Cystobacter fuscus: one gene and its partners. The protein of the gene in region 1 interacts with the protein of each later gene in a pairwise test. Links are inferred from orthologs where the notes say so. Each region holds a gene or a part of one and is shown on either strand. Other genes may lie near its edges.

The links.
Region 2: the proteins of ftsZ (region 1) and CYFUS_RS47500 interact in binary tests that used the Escherichia coli proteins (3 or more experiments, as listed by UniProt). The link is inferred for Cystobacter fuscus from one-to-one orthologs.
Region 3: the proteins of ftsZ (region 1) and rlmN interact in binary tests that used the Escherichia coli proteins (3 or more experiments, as listed by UniProt). The link is inferred for Cystobacter fuscus from one-to-one orthologs.

The regions. Positions count from the first base shown.
Region 1 is NZ_CP022098.1:9,781,196-9,785,895, reverse strand. The notes cover bases 703-3,657. They hold ftsZ (cell division protein FtsZ), read left to right. Parts: upstream 703-1,550; coding sequence 1,551-2,765; downstream 2,766-3,657. Other genes in these bases: CYFUS_RS39585 (acetyl-CoA carboxylase biotin carboxylase subunit), read left to right, coding at 3,271-3,657; CYFUS_RS39590 (hypothetical protein), read right to left, coding at 2,770-3,120; CYFUS_RS39600 (ATP-binding protein), read right to left, coding at 703-1,029. Outside these bases: more of CYFUS_RS39600, read right to left, coding at 1-702; more of CYFUS_RS39585, read left to right, coding at 3,658-4,620; CYFUS_RS39580 (biotin/lipoyl-binding carrier protein), read left to right, coding at 4,685-4,700. UniProt on the Escherichia coli protein: Essential cell division protein that forms a contractile ring structure (Z ring) at the future cell division site. The regulation of the ring assembly controls the timing and the location of cell division.
Region 2 is NZ_CP022098.1:11,725,355-11,728,161, forward strand. It holds CYFUS_RS47500 (rod shape-determining protein), read left to right. Parts: upstream 1-790; coding sequence 791-1,825; downstream 1,826-2,807. Other genes in the region: CYFUS_RS47490 (glycosyltransferase family 2 protein), read left to right, coding at 1-59; CYFUS_RS47495 (putative ABC transporter permease), read left to right, coding at 10-612; CYFUS_RS47505 (DUF2171 domain-containing protein), read left to right, coding at 1,939-2,178; CYFUS_RS47510 (bifunctional lysylphosphatidylglycerol flippase/synthetase MprF), read right to left, coding at 2,185-2,807. UniProt on the Escherichia coli protein: Forms membrane-associated dynamic filaments that are essential for cell shape determination. Acts by regulating cell wall synthesis and cell elongation, and thus cell shape.
Region 3 is NZ_CP022098.1:5,677,923-5,680,699, reverse strand. It holds rlmN (23S rRNA (adenine(2503)-C(2))-methyltransferase RlmN), read right to left. Parts: upstream 2,083-2,777; coding sequence 919-2,082; downstream 1-918. Other genes in the region: CYFUS_RS23110 (dienelactone hydrolase family protein), read left to right, coding at 2,239-2,777; rpsP (30S ribosomal protein S16), read right to left, coding at 567-830; CYFUS_RS23125 (KH domain-containing protein), read right to left, coding at 263-541; rimM (ribosome maturation factor RimM), read right to left, coding at 1-242.

The DNA of each region.
Region 1 (4,700 bases):
GCGATCCAGCTCGGCGAGGGTCTCGGCGCGTCGGCGCTCTTCCTCGTAGGCATGCACGCGGGCGATGGCGTGGGAGATGTGGTCGGCCACCTGGGAGAGGAAGCCGCGGTAGTTGTCGTCCAGCGGCAGCCGGGGGCTGGTGCCGGCGACGAGGAAGCCCGAGGGGTTCTTCTCGTCGGTGGAACGGATGGGCAGCAGCAGGGCCTGACGCGCCGGTTCGGGCCAGGGGCCTCCGGGGAGGGCACTCGCCCAGGGCCCCAGCCGCGCGAGCTCCATCTCCACGGCGCCGGTCCAGGCCCGTGTCAGGGGCCATGGGACTTCGATCGCATGCACCGCGATGTGCCTGGGTGCCGCCTCTTTGGCAACGGCGCCGCCCAGGCCCGCGAGGGTGGCCGTCGTCCCCGCGGTGTCGAGCATGTACAGCAGGCAGAAGGGCACGTCGTGGGAAGCGGAGCCGAGGACGGACAGGGCCGCCGCGTAGGTGCCTGGGAGGCTGGTCTCCGCGGACGTGCGAGCCGACAGCTCGCGCAGCACGTGCAGGCGCCGCTCGCCCAGCACCTTCTGGGTCGTCTCGCTCACGGCGGTGAAGACGCCGCCCACGGCGCCGGACTCCACGCGGATGGGGCTATAGGAGAAGGTGACGTAGGCCTCCTCGGCGAAGCCGTTGCGCTGGAAGATGATGAGCTGATCGTTGGACCAGGTGGCTTCGCCCCGGGCGAGCACGCCGCGCAACATGGGCTCGATGACGGTGCGGGTCTCCGGGTCTCCCCACAACGCCCGCGACAGCCCGGGACTGCCGAGCGCCCCGGGGTGCTTGCGCCCGAGGATGGGGATATAGGCGTCGTTGTAGAGCGCGATGAGCTCCTCGCCCCAGCGGACGATCATCGGGAAGCGCGAGTCCAGGCAGATGCTCACCGCCGTCTTCAGGCTCTGGGGCCAGTGCTCGGGAGGACCGAGCGGGGTCCGGGTCCAATCGAAGGCGCGGATGCGCGCCCGCATCTCCCCCCCGCCAGTCAGTCCCTCTTCCACTCATCCACCTCATGGAGCGTCTCGCGGTGCACTGCTCCTTATGCCCCGGAGATGGTGGCCCCGCGCTCGAAAAGCCACGGCCCTGGCGCTGCTCTGTTGGGTTTCCTGTCGCTCCGGGCGCGCTGCGCGATTGTTCTCTTGCCGCGTGGCCTCCACCTTCATGTAGAAGGGCCATGTAGAAGGGCGGGGAGGGTCGGCGCGCGGTGGAACCCTCCGCAGTGGTAGACGGAGCTTTCGCGCGCGCGCACCGCGTGCAGCGAGTCCACATTCATGGACTGCGGCGGTACGCGGAGGAAGAGTGCCTCGTGCCCCGAAATGCCCGTGGCGCGAGTCAAGAGGTGTGATGCTCCCACCACGTCGCACGGCTGCTCTGGTGGGGGCTTTCGCGTAAGTGCCTGTGACGACTTGGCGATGCGACGAGGCGCTACATGTTCGTAGCTCAGAACTTGCCAAAGATCGCGACTTGCTGAAGATGGTGTTTGCAGGTGCGCGCGCGGGCACGCGCGAAAAGAAGGAAACACATGGACCAGTTCGAGCAGAACAAGCAGGCCGCCAAGATTCGCGTCATCGGCGTGGGGGGCGCTGGATGCAACGCGGTCAATACGATGATCATGGCGAAGCTTGAGCGTGTCGACTTCATTGCCGCCAACACCGATGTCCAGGCACTGGCGGCGAGCAAGGCACCGACGCGGCTGCAGCTCGGACAGACGTTGACGAAGGGCCTGGGCGCGGGTGCCAACCCGGAGATGGGGCGTGAGGCGGCGCTCGAGTCGCGCGATCAGATCGCCTCGATGATCGAGGGCGCGGACATGGTGTTCGTCACCGCCGGCATGGGCGGTGGCACGGGCACGGGCGCGGCGCCCATCATCGCGGACATCGCCAAGAGCCTGGGCTGCCTCACCGTGGGCGTGGTGACCAAGCCCTTTCTCTTCGAGGGCAACAAGCGCCGCAAGCAGGCGGAGCAGGGCCTCGTGGAGCTCAAGGCCGCGGTGGACACGCTCATCACCATCCCCAACCAGCGCCTGCTCACGCTGAGCACCGCGCCCATGCCGCTCTTGGAGACCTTCAAGCGCGCCGATGAGGTGCTCCTCAACGCCGTGCAGGGCATCTCCGACCTCATCCAGTACCACGGCTACATCAACGTGGACTTCGCCGACGTGAAGACCATCATGAGCGACAAGGGTCTGGCGCTCATGGGCACCGGCCAGGCCACCGGCGACAAGCGCGCGCTCAACGCCATGCAGCAGGCCATCTCCAGCCCGCTGCTCGAGGACATCTCCATCGACGGCGCCACCGGCCTGCTCATCAACATCACCGGCGGACGCGAGATGACCCTCCAGGAGGTCAACGAGGCGCTCACGCTGGTGCACGACGCGGCCGATCCGGACGCGGAGATCATCTTCGGCTCGCTCATCGACGAGAACATCTCGGACGAGGTGAAGATCACCATCATCGCCACGGGCTTCGTCTCGCGCGACACCAAGGTGCGCCAGCCGGCGCCGGTGGTGCAGGTGCCCGTCGCCACGCGCCCCGCGCCTGCCACGCTGTCCTCGGCCCGCGAGGAGGTGGCCAGCCTGGTGCCCGCCAAGGCCGGCTCGCGCACCCTGGCCCAGGCCGAGGGCCGCTCGCTGGCCAGCCGCACCGCGGTGGTGAAGGACGCGGCCCTGCCCCTGGACGAGGATCAGTTCGACATCCCGACGTTCCTGCGCCGTCAGGGTCAGACCGAGATGCCGTGAGCGGCTAGCGGCCGGGAAGGTGGGCCACGCTCGCCGCCCGGTGGTGTCGGCCGGAGAGCGCGTCGCTGCGCGCGAGCAGCGTGTCCAGCTCGCGGTAGTGCTCGTCGATGCGCTCGGGCAGTCGCGGCGCGGGAACCACGCCGTCGCCGGAGAGCTGCTCCAGCAGGCCGTGGGCGCGTTGCAGCAGCTGGTGTGCCCGGAGCAGCGCCCGGCCCGCGCGTGTGCCCTGCGGCGAGAAGAGGTTCCCTCCCGCGTAGAGGGCCTCGACGGCGGCTCGGTTGGTGCGAAGGCGCTCGGTCACCCGGGCCCGGTACATCTCCAAGCGCCGCTCGAGGCGCGCGCCCTGGAGATCCACCACTCTTCCTGTCGTGGTTGGCGTCACGGCCCAGAAACCTACGCCATTTACCTACATGCCCGCAACTTCCCGACAGCGGGTGCGTTGTCTCCTTGTCAGCTTGGAATGCGGGGTCTACCTTGCCCGACCTCACGCAGGGGGACGCCCGCCATGTTCAAGAAGCTGCTCATCGCCAACCGGGGTGAGATTGCCCGACGCATCAACGCGGTGGCCAAGGGGATGGGGATTCGCACCGTGGCCGTCTATTCGGACGCGGACGCGGAGCTGCCCTTCGTGCGCGAGGCGGACGAGGCGGTGCGCCTGGGACCGGCGCCTGCCCGGGACAGCTATCTGAACATCCCGGCGTTGCTCGCGGCGGCGAAGGCCACGGGCGCGGACGCGGTGCATCCCGGCTACGGCTTCGTGTCAGAGAGCGCCGAGTTCGCCAGCGCGTGCCACGCCGCCGGCATCACCTTCGTGGGTCCTCCGCCCGAGGCGATGCTGCGCATGAAGGACAAGAGCCAGGCGCGCAAGCTCGTGTCCGCCGCGGGCGTGCCCGTGGTGCCCGGGACCGAGGACGTGCTGCCGGACGTGGAGTCCGCGCGCTCCGCCGCCGAGCGCATCGGCTACCCGGTGCTGTGCAAGGCCGCGGGCGGTGGTGGTGGCATCGGCATGGCCGCGGCGAACTCTCCCGCCGAGCTGGAGAAGGTCTTCCGTCAGTGCACGGATCGGGCGAAGGCCGCCTTTGGCCGCGAGGGTGTCTACATCGAGCGCTACTTCCCGGCGCCGCGTCACATCGAGGTGCAGATCCTGGGGGATCATCACGGCCACCTCATCCACGGTCTGGAGCGCGAGTGTTCCATCCAGCGTCGGCACCAGAAGGTGGTGGAGGAGGCGCCCTCGCCGTTGTTCGCGGATGGGCGTAACGCGGCGCTGGCCGACAAGCTGTTCACGGCGGCGCTCACCGCGGCGCGGGCCTTCGGCTACGCCAATGCCGGCACGGTGGAGTTCCTCTACTCGGACGGGGACATCTACTTCATCGAGATGAACGCGCGGCTCCAGGTGGAGCACCCGGTGACGGAGCTGACCACGGGGTTGGATCTCATCGGCTGGCAGTTGCGCATCGCGGCCGGCGAGCGGCTCACGGTGAAGCAGGAGGACGTGAAGCGGCGCGGGGCGGCGCTCGAGTTCCGCATCTACGCGGAGGATCCGGTGAAGTTCCTGCCCTCGCCGGGGCCGCTCAAGGTGTACCAGCCGCCCACGGGCGAGGGCGTGCGTTTGGACTCGGGCTACGTCGAGGGCAACACCGTCACGCCGAACTACGATCCGATGATCGCCAAGCTCATCGTCTCCGGGGCCACGCGCGCCGAGGCCATCGAGCGCTCCATCCAGGCGCTGGAGGGCTACCGCATCGAGGGCATCAAGACGAACATCCCCCTGCACCTGCGCATCCTGCGCGACCCGGTCTTCCGTGCGGGAGACCTGAACACGCGCTTCCTGGAGCAGCACGCGAAGCCGTAGCGCGCGGCGGGGCGGAGCCTTTCAACACGAGGAAGACACGCAGCACTCCAGGAGGAGCACAGCGATGGCGGACGTGGCGG
Region 2 (2,807 bases), 1.9 Mb from region 1 along the record:
GCTGGAAGGATGGCGTGCGGGCGCTCTACGTCATCGGGAAGTACGCCCTCAAGCGCTGAGCCACCCCCTGGAGCCACGGGCTTCACGGCGGCCCGTTCCGCCGGTCCCAGTGCCCGGCACGACGCGCATCCCCAACTTCGGGGCGTGTTACCTCGATACGTCCTCTATGGCTGCGCGGGTTGGGTGCTGGAGGTGTGCTTCACCGGCATGGAGAACGCCCTGAAGGGGGACCGGACCGGCACGGCGAAGACCTACCTGTGGATGCACCCCATCTACGGCTCAACGGCCCTGAGCCTGGAGTCCCTCCAGGAGCGGCTGCGCTTCCTGCCCCGGCCCCTGCGGGCGCTCGCCTACACCGTCGTCATCTTCGGCGCGGAGTTCCTCAGTGGCTGGCTCCTGCGCAAGGCGCTCGGCCGCTGCCCCTGGGACTACGACGACAAGGGATGGAGCGTGAAGGGACTCATCCGCCTGGACTACGCCCCCTTCTGGTACGCCACCGCCCTGCTCTTCGAGCCCATGCACGAGGCCTTCCTGCTCGTCACCCGCGAGGCCCTGCGCCACGCGCCCGGCGCCCCTCCCGCACTCGAGGCCCCTGCCTGCGTGAATCCGTAAAAAAACCGACAGATAAGGAAAACTTGGGTAAAAGGTTCCGGGGTTGGACGCTCTGCGGCCGGGCCCCGGGCTTGACGTTGCCTTTTCTTTCTGCAACGGGGGCTGCGTAGTAGGTTGCCGCGCGATCCCACTGTTCCGTGGGAATTGACGACGTAGTCCGGAAAGTTCCCGCCCCCGTATGTTCGACTGGCTCCACACTCTCTTCTCGCGTGACCTCGCCATCGACCTGGGCACGGCCAACACGCTCATCTACATCCGCGGCCAGGGCATCGTGTCCAACGAGCCCTCCGTGGTGGCCGTCCAGCAGGACGCGCGCGGCGGCAAGAAGGTGCTCGCCGTGGGCAAGGAGGCCAAGGAGATGCTCGGTCGGACCCCGGGCAATATCGTGGCCATCCGCCCGATGAAGGACGGCGTCATCGCCGACTTCGAGATCACCGCGGCGATGCTGCGCTACTTCATCCAGACGGCGCACAACCGCAAGTCGCTCGTCTCCCCGCGCATCGTCATCGGCATTCCCTCGGGCATCACCGAGGTGGAGCGCCGCGCGGTGCGCGAGGCCGCCGCCAACGCCGGCGCCCGCGAGGTGTACCTCATCGAGCAGCCCATGGCGGCCGCCATCGGCGCGGGCCTGCCGGTCACCGAGCCCAGCGGCAACATGATCGTCGACATCGGCGGTGGCACCTCCGACGTGGCCGTCATCAGCCTGGCCGGCATCGTGTTCGCCAAGAGCGTGCGCATCGGCGGCGACAAGCTGGACGAGGCGATCATCCAGTACGTCAAGCGCAAGTACAACCTGCTCATCGGCGAGCGCACCGCGGAGCTCATCAAGATGGGCATCGGCACCGCGTACCCCACCGAGGAGGTCATGACCATGGAGATCAAGGGTCGCGACCTGGTGGCCGGCGTGCCGCGCACGCTCACGGTGAGCAGCGACGAGGTGCGTGACGCGCTCGCCGAGCCCGTCAATGGCATCGTCGAGGCGGTGAAGCTCACGCTCGAGCGCACCCCGCCGGAGCTCGCCGGCGACATCGCCGACCGCGGCATCGTGCTCGCCGGGGGTGGCGCGCTGCTCAAGAACCTCGACACGCTCCTGCGCGAGGAGACGGGTCTGCCGGTGTTCCTCGCCGAGGATCCGCTGTCCGCGGTGGTGATGGGCGCGGGCAAGGCGCTGGAGACGCTCGATATCCTCCGGCAGGTCTGCCAGCCGGGCTAGGCCGCTCCCCCTGCCCTCCAGCACCAGGCGGACGGGCAGGCGCCATGGGTGGGTGGACTCCGCGGTGTTCATCTCATTGGGCAATGCCACACAACCCAAGAGAGGAGCGGAGGATGATCGACCCTGGAGAAATCCACGAGGGAATGACGGTGCGCGACGGGACCGGGCGCAAGCTCGGGACGGTGGAGAACGTGGGGACCACCCACTTCGAGCTCGGACAGGGCTCGCCCGCCCGCCGGGAATACGCGGTGCAGTTCCACCGTGTCGCGCGAGTCCAGGGCGCGGACATCTACCTCACGCCGACGCATCCCCCGCTGCCCCCCGAGGAAGAGCCTCCGCCCCGCCGGGCGTGAGACCCCTCACGGAGCCTGAAGTGTCCGGTGTCCGCGCGCCCAGAAGAGCAGGGCCGCCGCCAGCGACGGAGCCAACACCGCCACGATCATGACCAGCCAGTCGCCCCAGCCCTCGGCGCGCGGCAGGTTGTAGAGCAGGGCCTCGAGCAGGGTGAGGCTCGCGTCGCCGGTGATGACCCAGGCCAGCAGGGTGGCGAGCCCCCGGCGCCAGCGCCGCACGAGCGAGAAGAGCGCCACCGTGAGCCCCACGTCGAAGAGCACCCAGGCGGCCTGGATGTGCCAGGAGGGGAAGTGGCTGGTGGTGATGGGCAGCGCGAGCAGCACCGTCCACGGCACCAGCAGCACCGCGGTCAGCCAGATGAGCAGCAGGGGATGCTCCAGCAGGCTCCTCGCGCCGAAGCGCAGCAGGCTGCCCTGGGCGAAGGCCTTGAGGGAGTCGTACACCGCGAGCACGGGACCCCGCGTCCGGGGCCATGCCAGGAAGACGGGATCCCACGAATGGGGGCGCAACCGGGCCTTGAAGGCCCGCAGGCCCTCGAAGTCATAGAGGGGCTTGCCCAGCCGGCGTGCCAGCCTCAGCACCCCGGCCACCTCACCCGACAGCGGCGCCAGGCCCAGCGTCAGGAAGC
Region 3 (2,777 bases), 4.1 Mb from region 1 along the record:
CGGAAGACGAGCACGGTGGCGCCCACCAGGGCCTCGGCGTCCTCGCGGCGCTCCACCTCCTCGAAGACCACGAGGGTCTCCTTGGGGGTGGGCCGCACGGACTCGATGCGCAACAGCCGCTCCTGGCCCGCGCGGGTGCGCACGAGCACGCGCTCGACGTAATCGAGCGACTCGGAGGCGGGATCGAAGGGGCGCACGGCCACTTCACCCTTGAGCCCATGGGCCCGGGCCACGTAGCCCATTTCGAGATGAGGCTTGAGGGTCACTGGCCCTCGGGAGGGGCGGAAGAGGCGGCCTGGGGAAGGCGCCGATCGTCCTGGATTTCCAGGCGGACCTTCTGGCCCTGCTTCTGCCCCGCGGCGCCGAGCAGCGTCCGGAGGGCGCCCACGGTGCGCCCGTCACGGCCGATGACCTTGCCCACGTCCTCGGGGGAGACCTTCAGCTCGAAGAGCCGGGCCCCGTCCACCTCGGACGCGCGCAGGCCAACCTGATCGGGGTGATCGACCAGGGCCCGCACCAGATAGAGGATGAGTTGCTCCACGCTGTCGACTCAGCCCCGGCAGGGACTAGGAAGCGGGGGTGGCGGCGGCGGTGCGCTTGTGGCGCTTGATGAGCTCGCCAACGGTCTCGGAGGGCAGCGCGCCGCTCTTGAGCCAGTACTCCAGACGCTCCGCGTCGAACTCCACCTTGGCCGGGTTCTGGTTCGGATCGTAGGCGCCCACGGCCTCGATGAACTTGCCGTCCCGGGGGTTGCGGGAGTCGGTGGCCACCACGTGGTAGTACGGCTTCTTCTTGGCGCCCGCGCGGGCGAGACGGAGGACAACGGCCATTTCTGATGCTCCAGGTGAAAACTGAAGGTGAGACAAGAAGGTGATCAGCTTGGAGGGGGGCGCTCTTAACGCCCCCACGAGCGGATTGTCAAGGAAGCTCGGGGCTTTGCGGCGTTTCCGAGGGACTCTCCCCTCCCCGGTTGGCCAGTTGGCCACAGGCGCCGGCGATGTCCCGGCCCCGATTCTGCCGGATGAAGGCCGCCACGTGCCCGGCGCACAACAGTTCCCGGAAGCGCTCGGCGCGCTCGTCCATGGTCGTCTGGAAGCCCAGGCCGGGGTTCTCGTTGTAGGGGATGAGGTTGACCTTGGCGGGGATGCCGTCGAGCAGCTGGATGAGGCGCGCGGCGTCCTCGTCCGAGTCGTTGAAGTCGCGCAGGAGCACGTACTCGAAGGTGATGCGGCGGCCCTGGCGCAGGGGGAACTTGCGGCAGGCGTCGAGCAGCGCGGCGATGTTCCACTTGCGGTTGACGGGCATCGTCTTGGAGCGCTGCTCGTCGGTGCTCGCGTTGAGGGAGATGGCGAGCTTCACGTCCGTCTCCTGCCCGAAGCGCTCGATCATCGGCACGAGCCCCACGGTGGACACGGTGATGTGGCGGTGGCTGAAGTTGGGCCCGTCCTGGGACTGGAGGATGGAGAGCGCCGTCTTCAGGTTCTCGAAGTTGTGCAGGGGCTCGCCCATGCCCATGAAGACCAGGTTGGAGAGCGGGCGCAGGGTCTCCAGGCTCTCGTTCCTGCGCACCTCGCGGTTGACCGCGTGCACCTGGGCGACGATCTCCCCCGGGGTGAGGTTGCGCTTGAGGCCGAGCGTGCCCGTCATGCAGAAGGTGCACGCCATGGCGCAGCCCACCTGCGTGGACACGCACAGCGTCTTGCGATCCTCGGAAGGCATGTAGACGGACTCGATGTAGCGGCCGTCCCGGGTCTTCCAGCGGTACTTGATGGTGCCGTCCACCGAGCGCTGCTCGGCGTCCTTGACGAGGGGGACGATCTCCGCGCGGGCCTTGAGCTTCTCGCGCAGGGCCTTGGACAGGTCCGTCATCTCGTCGAAGGAGGTGGCGCCGCGCTGGTGGAGCCACCGGTAGAGCTGGCCGGCGCGGAAGGCGCGCTCGCCGAGCTGCTCGGTGAGGAAGCGGGTGAGCCCCTCCAGGGTCAGGCTGGAGACCTCCGTGCGCGGCGTGGCGGCCGGGGTGGGCGCGGGCACGGGCGGAGCGGCGGTGTCGACGGTGGCGCTGGCGGGCTCTGTCGGCGTCATCATGGTTCCAACGGAGAGGTGTAGGAGCCACTTCCCACAACCAGGCCGGTGGAGTCAAAGGAGGGCTCGTCCCCTTCCCCGCCCTGGATCTATCCTCGCTCGTTCCGGCCCCCGTCGCGTCGCGGGCGGCCCTGGTACGACGGAGGGACACACACCATGCGCATCGACACCCGAGCAGTCGAATACACCCACGGCGACAAGTCCTTCGAGGGCGTGCTGGCCTACGACGGCCACCGCGAGGGCAAGCGTCCCGCCGTCCTGGTCTTCCATGGGTGGGAGGGCCGCAGCGAGGCGCAGCTCGACTTCGCCAAGAAGCTCACCGATTGGGGATATGCGGGTTTCGCCTGCGATCTCTACGGCAAGGGACTGAGAGGCACGACACCCGACGAGTGTCGGGCGCTCATGACCCCCCTGGTGTCGGACCGAGCGACGCTGCGCGAGCGCATCCTGAAGACCGTCGAGACCATCCGGAACCAGCCCGAGGTGGACGCCACCCGGGTAGCCGCGATCGGGTTCTGCTTCGGAGGGCTGTGCGTGCTGGACCTGGCGCGCACGGGCGCGGACGTGCGGGGCGTGGCGAGCTTCCATGGCCTGCTCGGCCGCCCCGAGGGCCTCGCGGAGACGGAGATCAAGGCCAAGGTCATGGTCTTCCACGGGTGGGACGATCCCATGGCGCTGCCGGAGGACGTGGTGGC